Regions from separate parts of the Agromyces protaetiae genome, predicted to be linked through region 1. Evidence: predicted binding sites of a transcription regulator. Region 1 holds the regulator's gene; the other holds the start of a gene.
What was found. Region 1 encodes HrcA, which represses chaperone genes, less so after heat shock. Its sites were predicted from a motif close to TTNGCACTCGNNNNNNNCGAGTGCNAA; they were not measured.
Positions count from the first base shown of each region.

Region 2: the regulator HrcA is predicted to act here: its motif matches at 2,518-2,544, upstream of groES (co-chaperone GroES).

Region 1 is NZ_CP035491.1:2,826,754-2,830,941, forward strand. It holds gene ET445_RS13160 (16S rRNA (uracil(1498)-N(3))-methyltransferase) at 1-577, opposite strand, end outside; gene dnaJ (molecular chaperone DnaJ) at 599-1,699, opposite strand; gene hrcA (heat-inducible transcriptional repressor HrcA) at 1,747-2,769, opposite strand; gene ET445_RS13175 (DUF4870 domain-containing protein) at 2,965-3,333, shown strand; gene ET445_RS13180 (DUF4870 domain-containing protein) at 3,449-3,871, shown strand; gene ET445_RS13185 (PadR family transcriptional regulator) at 3,990-4,188, shown strand, end outside.
Region 2 is NZ_CP035491.1:1,564,820-1,569,007, reverse strand. It holds gene ET445_RS07410 (ABC transporter substrate-binding protein) at 1-747, opposite strand, end outside; gene rarD (EamA family transporter RarD) at 984-1,946, opposite strand; gene groES (co-chaperone GroES) at 2,125-2,421, opposite strand; gene ET445_RS07395 (class I SAM-dependent methyltransferase) at 2,598-3,800, shown strand; gene ET445_RS07390 (DUF4190 domain-containing protein) at 3,836-4,188, opposite strand, start outside.

The DNA of each region.
Region 1 (4,188 bases):
GCACGAGGTCGCGCCCGTCGAACTCGAGCTCGGTGATCGCGGCTTCGGCGGACGGCTCGAGGAGCAGGATCCGGGCGCCGTCGAACCGGCTCGCCAGCTGACCGGTCGTCGCAGGCTCGTCGACCTCGGGGATCCACGCACGGATCGACTGCTTGGACGCTTCGCGCGCGATCGTCGCCCACCGCTGACGGCCCTTGACCGCCTTGGGGCCTTCCCACCGCGACACCGACCGGGCTGCCGCCCACGGCACGATGCGATCGACCCCGAGCTCGGTCGCGGCCTGCACCGCGAGCTCGTCGCGGTCGCCCTTCGCGAGGGCCTGCGCGAGCACGATCGCGGGACTCGGTCGCGCGTCGCGGGAGACATCCGCGACCTCGAGCGACAGCTCGCGCGCGCCCGTCGACACCACCGCGCCGGTGACGATCGTGCCGCGGCCGTCGCCGATCGAGAGCGTCTCGCCGACGCGTACGCGCGCCACCGTGACCGCATGGCGCGCCTCGTCGCCCGAGAGCTCGACGACGTCGCCCGCGGCTGCGGCCGCGAGCTCCAGCCCCTCGTCGAAGTACAGGCTGCTCATCGAGTCATCCGGATCACCGGGTCATCCGAGGAACTTGTCGCGCAGCCGGGCGAACAGCCCCTGCTGGAAGTGGGTGAGCTCGGGCTTGTGGGGCTTCTGCGACGCCGCGAACTGCTCGATGAGCTGGCGCTCCTTGCCCGAGAGCTTCGTCGGCGTGACGACGTGCACCCCGACCTTGAGGTCGCCGCGGCCGGAGCCGCGCAGGTGCGTGATTCCGCGGTCTTTCACCGTGATGACCTCGCCCGCCTGGACGCCCGCCTTGAGGTCGATCTCGACGTCGCCGTCGAGGGCGGGGATGGTCGCCGTCGTGCCGAGGATCGCGTCGGTCATCGCCACTTCGAGGGTGCAGAGGAGGTCGTCGCCGTTGCGGCTGAAGACGTCGTGGTTCTTGACCTTGATCTCGAGGTAGAGGTCGCCGTTCGGGCCGCCGGCCGGGCCTGCTTCGCCCGAGCCCGGCATCTGCAGGCGCAGCCCCGTGTCGACGCCCGCGGGGATGTCCACGGGCACCGTGCGGCGGGCGCGGACGCGACCCTGCCCCTGGCAGGTGACGCACGGGGTCGCGATGATCGAGCCGTAGCCGCGGCATGTGCCGCACGGGCTCGAGGTCATGACGTTGCCGAGGAGTGAGCGCACGGCGCGCTGGATCTGACCGGTGCCGTGGCACATGTCGCACGTGACGGGCGAGGTGCCCGGCTGGCAGCACGAGCCGTGGCAGGTCTCGCACACGATCGCCGTGTCGACCTCGAGGTCGCGGTGGGTGCCGAAGACGACCTCGTCGAGGCCGACCTCCACGCGGATGAGCGCGTCCTGACCGCGCTCGCGCCGCGAACGCGGCCCGCGCGACTGCTGGCCGGCGCCGAAGAACGTCTCGAAGATGTCGCCGAAGCCGCCGAATCCTCCGGCGCCGCCGAAGCCGCCTTGCCCTCCGAGGTCGTACTGCTGGCGCTGCTTCGGGTCGGAGAGCACGTCGTAGGCGTGTGTGACCTCTTTGAAACGCTCGGATGCCTCGGCGCCCGGGTTGACGTCGGGGTGGAGCTCGCGGGCGAGCCGGCGGTAGGCCTTCTTGATCTCGTCGGGCGTGGCCTCGCGCGAGACGCCGAGGACCTCGTAATGGTCTGCCACGAGGGCGGTTCCTTTCGATCGGGAGTGCGGCGCGGAGGCCGCAGAGTTCAGTGCTCGCCGAGCTGGAGCGACAGGTAGCGCGCGACCGCGCGCACCGCGGCCATGCTCGCGGAGTAGTCCATGCGGGTGGGACCGACGACGCCGAGGCGGGCGACGTCGCGGCCGGGGACCGAGAAGGCGCTCGAGACGATCGAGGCCTCGCCGAGCCCGTACGGCGCGTTCTCGCGGCCGATGCGGACGGCGACGGCGTGCGGGTCGGCCGCCATCTCGCCGAAGAGCCGGAGAACCACGACCTGCTCCTCGATGGCTTCGATGACGCCGAGGATCGAGCCCGAGAAGTCTTGTTCGGTGCGCACGAGGTTGGCCGCGCCCGCGACCACGAGCCGTTCCCCGCGCTGCACGCGCGCCTGCTCCGCGATCGTCGCGGCGATCGTGCGGTAGACGTCGGCGAATCTCGGGTCGGCGTCGACGATCTCGACCGACAGCGCCGCCGCGGCATCCGCCATCGTGAGCCCGCCGGCCGCCTCGTTGAGCCGCACCCGCAGGGTGGCGAGCGTCTCGGAATCGATGTCGGCGCCCAGATCGGCGAGCCGCTGCTCGACCTGTCCGGAGTCGGTGATGAGGATGCAGAGGACCCGATCGGGCGCGAGCTGGACGAGCTCGATGTGCCGCACGCGCGTGCGCGAGAAGCTTGGCACCTGGACGACCGCGAGCTGGTTCGTGAGTTGCGCGATGAGCCGCACGGTGCGGGCGAGGAGTTCGTCGAGATCGTTCGACTCGCCGAGGAAGGTCTCGATGGCCTGGCGCTGCGCTGCGCTCAGCGGTCGTACATCGCTCAGGCGGTCGACGAAGACACGGTAGCCCTTGTCGGTCGGGATGCGACCAGACGAGGTGTGCGGCGCCTGGATGAGCTCTTCCTCTTCGAGGAGGGCCATGTCGTTGCGGATGGTCGCCGCCGACACGCCGAACGCATGCCGATCGACGATCGACTTCGAGCCCACGGGCTCGCGCGAGGCGACGTAGTCCTGCACGATCGCGCGAAGGACCGCGAGTCCGCGTTCCGAGACCATCGACCCCTCGTTTCCGTTCGTTTAGCACTCAGCCCGTTCGAGTGCCAATCCTAACCCGTCATCCTGCGCCGAATTCGTTGCCCGCCCTCCGACTCGCCGCTATCTTGAGCAGCATCCGCGAGTTCCGCGCTTCCCGCACGCGGATGCCGCCACCTCAGCGGCCGATTCACTCGACCCGAAAGGCATCCCACTCCCATGACCGATCCGAACGCACAACCGGCCCAGCCGCCCGCAGCCGCGCCCCTCTCGCCCGAGCAGGACATCCAGTGGGGCTCGTTCGCCCACCTCGGCGGCATCCTCGGGTTCCTGCCGTCGCTCATCATCTGGCTCGTCTTCAAGGACCGCGGCCAGTTCACGAACACCGAGGCGAAGGAAGCGCTCAACTTCCAGATCACGGTGTTCATCGGCTACGCGATCGCACTCGTCCTGTCGTTCTTCTTCATCGGCATCCTGCTCTACTGGGTGCTCTGGATCGCGAGCGTCGTCTTCTCGATCCTCGCCTTCCTCAAGGCGAAGGACGGCCAGCACTACCGCTACCCGTTCGCCATCCGCCTCATCAAGTAGCGCGAGCACGAGACGATGACGCGCCGGTCGGGTCTTCCCGACCGGCGCGTCTCTCTGCAACCATGTGCTCGAGATGACGTTCGCTCATCAGCGAACCCGAACGAGGAGAGTCAGCATGTCCGACGCAACGCCTCCGCCGCCGCCCGCCGGCCCCCCGACGCCGCCGCCGCCCGGCCCTCCGCCGCCTCCGAACCCGTATCAGCAGGCTCAGCCGTTGAGCCCGTCCGACGAGAAGCTCTGGGCGACGCTCATCCACGTCGGCGGCATCCTCTTCGGAATCCTGCCCTCGCTCATCGGCTACCTCGTGCTGAAAGACCGCGGCCCGTTCATCCGCGCGCACACCGCGACGGCGCTGAACTTCCAGATCACGCTGCTCATCGCGTACGTCGTCGGCGGACTGCTCTCGCTCATCATCATCGGCTTCTTCGTGCTGCTCGCGGCATGGGTGCTGTCGATCGTCTTCGGCATCATCGCCGCGATGAAGGCGAACCAGGGCCAGCCGTACACGTACCCGCTGTCCATCAAGTTCGTGAGCTGACGCCTTCGCGAACTGACACCGAGCCCGTTCGACGCCCGCCCCGGCCGCAGCCGGAGGCGGGCGTCGTCGTTCACAGGAACCTTGCACGTCTAGTAGTTGATCAGATACAGTACTAGTCATGACAGACCACATCGCATCCGTCGCCGACGATGCGTTCGCCGCCGATCTCCTGCGCGGCCACACCGACACGATCGTGCTCGGCGTCCTCCGCGCGGGCGACCGCTACGGGTTCGAGATCTACAAGACGATCCGCGACGCCACCGGCGGTCGCTACGAGATCAAAGAGGCCACGCTCTACGCGACCTACCGCCGGCTCC
Region 2 (4,188 bases), 1.3 Mb from region 1:
CAGCGCGATCGCGTCGGGAGCGGCCGCGAGGACCTCGCCGATCTGCGAGTCGAACGTCGTGTCACCCGTGTTGTAGGTGGACTCCGCGACGACCTCGCCGCCGGCGGCCTCGAAGGCCTCCGAGACGTACTTCGCGAGACCGGTGCCGTACGAGTCGTTCAGCACGATGAGGCCGAGCGTCTGGTTGCCGTCTTCGGCGATCAGGTTGCCGAGGACCTCGCCCTGGAGCACGTCGGACGGAGCGGTACGGAAGTACAGGCCGTTGTCGTCGTACGTCGTGAACGCGTCGGACGTGTTGGCCGGCGAGAACTGGATGACGCCTGCGCCGGTCACCTGGTCGATGAACTGGAGCGAGGTGCCCGAAGACGCAGCGCCGATGATGGCCGAGACGTCTTCGCCGAGGAGGCGGGGGATCTCGGTCTCGTAGGCCTTGTTGTCGGTGTCGCCGGAGTCGCCGTAGACGACGTCGAGCGTGAGGCCGGTCTTGTCGGACACGGCGTTGATCTGCGAGGTCGCGTAGGCGACACCCGCCTCTTCGGGCGGGCCGAGGAAGGCGAGGTTGCCGGTCTGCGGAAGGGCCGTGCCGATCGTGAGCGCCAGCTCGTCGCGGGGGCCCGCGCCTTCCTGGGACTCGGTCTCGCCGCTCGCACAAGCGGAGAGGAGGAGGGCGCTCGTCGCGGCGACCGCGACTCCCGTCCAGACCTTGCCGCGCGAACGAGCAGGCACGGACTTGCCGAAAACGCTCATGTTGCTCCTTGGGACTGAAGGATGTTTCGTTGGGAGCGGGCCTTGGGGGCACGCCGGTTCTGTCACAGTAGTTGGGGCATTGTCACGGAACCAACAAATCCCGATTACAACCCGGTAACACCGGCGAAGCGTTATGCATCCGTCACCTTCGACGGCGGAGAGCGCGATCCCTCGTAGGATTCCGTCGCGCGACGCAACGATCATGCGCGTTCTGAGACGCGGGATGACGCGAGCGCTCAGGTGAGCTCGGCGACGTCGTCGACGACCCGGCGCGAAGCGCGTGCGCTGCGCACGGCGTCGAACGTGAGGACGACGAGCGCGACCCAGACGAGCGCGAACCCGATCCAGCGCTCGAACGGCATGGGCTCGTGGAGCACGAAGACGCCGACGAGGAACTGAATGAACGGCGCGAAGTACTGGATGAACCCCATTTGGATGAGGGGCAGCCGGCGCGACGCCGCCGCGAAGAGGAGGAGCGGGATGGCCGTGATCGCGCCGGCGAGAAGAAGCAGGGTCGTGTGGCCGGCGCCCGCCGTGCCCATCGTCAGCCCGCTCGTCATCGCGACGAACACGAGTTGGGCGCCCGCGAGCGGCGCGAGCCAGACGGTTTCGAGCGTGAGCCCCGAAACGGCGTCGACGCGCGGCCCGACGCGCTTCTTGATGAGCCCGTAGAAGCCGAACGAGAAGGCGAGGACGAGCGCGATCCACGGCAGCTGCCCGTACCCGAAGGCGAGCACGACGACGGCGAGGATCGAGATGCCGACCGCCGTCCACTGCACGGCGTTGAGCCGCTCGCGCAGCACGATGACGCCGAGGAACACCGTGACGATGGGGTTGATGAAGTACCCGAGCGCGGCCTCGACGACCTGGTCGGTCACGGTCGCGTAGACGTAGGTCTGCCAGTTGATGAAGATGAGCACGCCCGCGAGGCCCATCGTGAGCACGACGCGACGGTCGCGCAGCAGCGCGATGAACGGTCGCCACGTACGCGTCACCGAGAGGAGGAGCGCGCAGAAGACGAGCGAGAGCAGGATGCGCCACGCGACGATCTCGATCGGCCCCGACGGCGCGAGCGCGATGAAGTAGACGGGGAGGAAGCCCCACAGCACATAGGCGCCCACCGCGTAGGCGAGGCCCGCGCGGTTCACCCCCGAAGCAGGTGTCGCGGTCGACTGGAGCGGGGCTTCGGGGCTGGGCACCGGTTCAGCCTACGCCCGGCCTCGGACATGGAAGGACGAGCGGATGCCTCGCCCGCGCGCCGCACGGAACGCGGGGCCCCGACCCGGGCCCCGAGACATCCGCCCGAATCATCCGCAGACGCGACGAAGCCCGGCCGCCTCGAAAGGCGACCGGGCTTCGGAGCGTGGGTGCGTCGACTCAGCGGACGACGACCGCGAGCACGTCGCGGGCCGACAGGACGAGGAAGTCCTCGCCGCCGAACTTGACCTCGGTGCCGCCGTACTTCGAGTAGATGACCTTGTCGCCGACGGCGACGTCGAGGGGCACGCGGTTGCCGTTGTCGTCGATGCGGCCAGGGCCGACAGCGATGACTTCGCCCTCCTGCGGCTTCTCCTTCGCGGTGTCGGGGATCACGAGACCCGACGCCGTGGTCTGCTCGGCCTCGACCTGCTTGATGACGATGCGATCTTCGAGCGGCTTGATGGAAACCGACACGGTTGACCCCTTTTCTCGGTGGTGGGTGCTGTCTTGCACGAAGACTGTGGTTAGCAGCCTCGGACTGAGAGTGCTAACAGGGAGTCTATGCGGGTTCTGGCACTCGTGCAACGTGAGTGCCAGCGTTGTGACGGATGTCTCGCGGCCGCCCTTCGCCCGCCTGCTACCGTGACGGGGTGGACCGCGCCGAGCTCGTCGAACTGCTTTCGCCCGAGGGCCTGCGGCTCCTCGACTCGCTCCCCCCGTGGGACACGAAGGCCGACGTCGTGCGCACCGTCGCCGACCTCCGCAAGCAGGGCCACTCCCCCGCACTCGTCGCCGCCGTGCTCAGTCAGGCGAAGCTGCGCGACAAGGCGCGCGCCAAGTTCGGCGAGTTCGCGAGCCGCATGCTCTTCACCGAGGCCGGCCTCGAGCAGGCGACCCGACTGCGCGTCGCCGCCCTCCATGCCGGCCGCTTCTCGCGCGCGGGCATCCGTCACGTCGCCGACCTCGGCTGCGGCATCGGCGGCGACGCCCTCGCCCTCGCCGCAGTCGACCTCGAGGTCACCGCGGCCGACGCCGACGAGGTCACGGCCGCGATCGCAGCGTTCAACCTCAGCCCGTTCCCGCACGCGCGCGTGCTGCACTCGCGCGCCGAGGACGTCGCGCTCGGCGGCATCGGCGGCGCATGGCTCGACCCCGCTCGGCGCACGACCGCGGGCGGTCGCACGACGAGAATCGCGGATGCCTCGCAGTACACGCCGTCCCTCGACTTCGCGTTCGGCCTCGCCGACGTCGTCACGGCGGGGGCCGTCGGCGTGAAGCTCGGCCCCGGCACCGACCGCGACCTCGTGCCGGCCGGCGCCGAGGCGCAGTGGGTGTCGGTCGACGGCGACGTCGTCGAACTGGGCGTGTGGTTCGGGCCGCTCGCCCGGCCCGGCGTCGGCCGTGCGGCGCTCGTCGTCCGCGGCGACCAGGCGTCGGAGCTCACGGCACCCGCCGACAGCGAGGACGCGCCGGTCGGCCCCCTCGGCGACTACGTGTACGAGCCCGACGGGTCGGTCATCCGCGCGCGGCTCATCGGCGACCTCGCACGCGCGAACGGCGGGTGGATGCTGTCCGACGGCATCGCCTACATCACGGCCGACCGGGCGTTCGAGTCGCCGTTCGCGCGCGGGTTCCGCGTCGTCGAGCGGCTGCCGAACGACGAGCGGCAGTTGCGCCAGGCGCTCGCGGCACGCGGAATCGGCACGCTCGAGATCAAGAAGCGCGGCGTCGACATCGACCCCGCCGCGCTGCGCACCCGACTGAAGCTCAAGGGCGACGCGTCGGCGACGATCGTCGTCACGCGCGAGGAGGGACGTCGCGTGACGCTCCTCGTCGAACGGCTCGACGGCTGACGACCGACCGGCCCCGTGCCGATCCACACCGCGCGTCAACTCGGGAGGGCTCCGTAGACGATGAGGTAGTAGCCGATCCACACCGCGGAGAACACGAGGCCCGTGATGCCCGTGCCGATGGCGACGAATGCGAGCGAGCGCCCGTGTTCTTCGCGGCGGAGGCCGAGGACGCCGAACACGATGGCCGCGACGGCGAGCGGAAGCATCCAGCCGACGAAGAGCGAGGCGACGGCGCCGATGGAACCGAGGACAGCGCCGACCCAGCTGTAGACGCGCCGTTGCACGTCGACGTCTTCGGCCGCATCTCCGGCCGAGGGCGGAACGCCGGGGCGGTGGACGATGAGCAGTTGCCCGGTCGGCAGCTGATGGAGCACCCCGGTGTCGAACG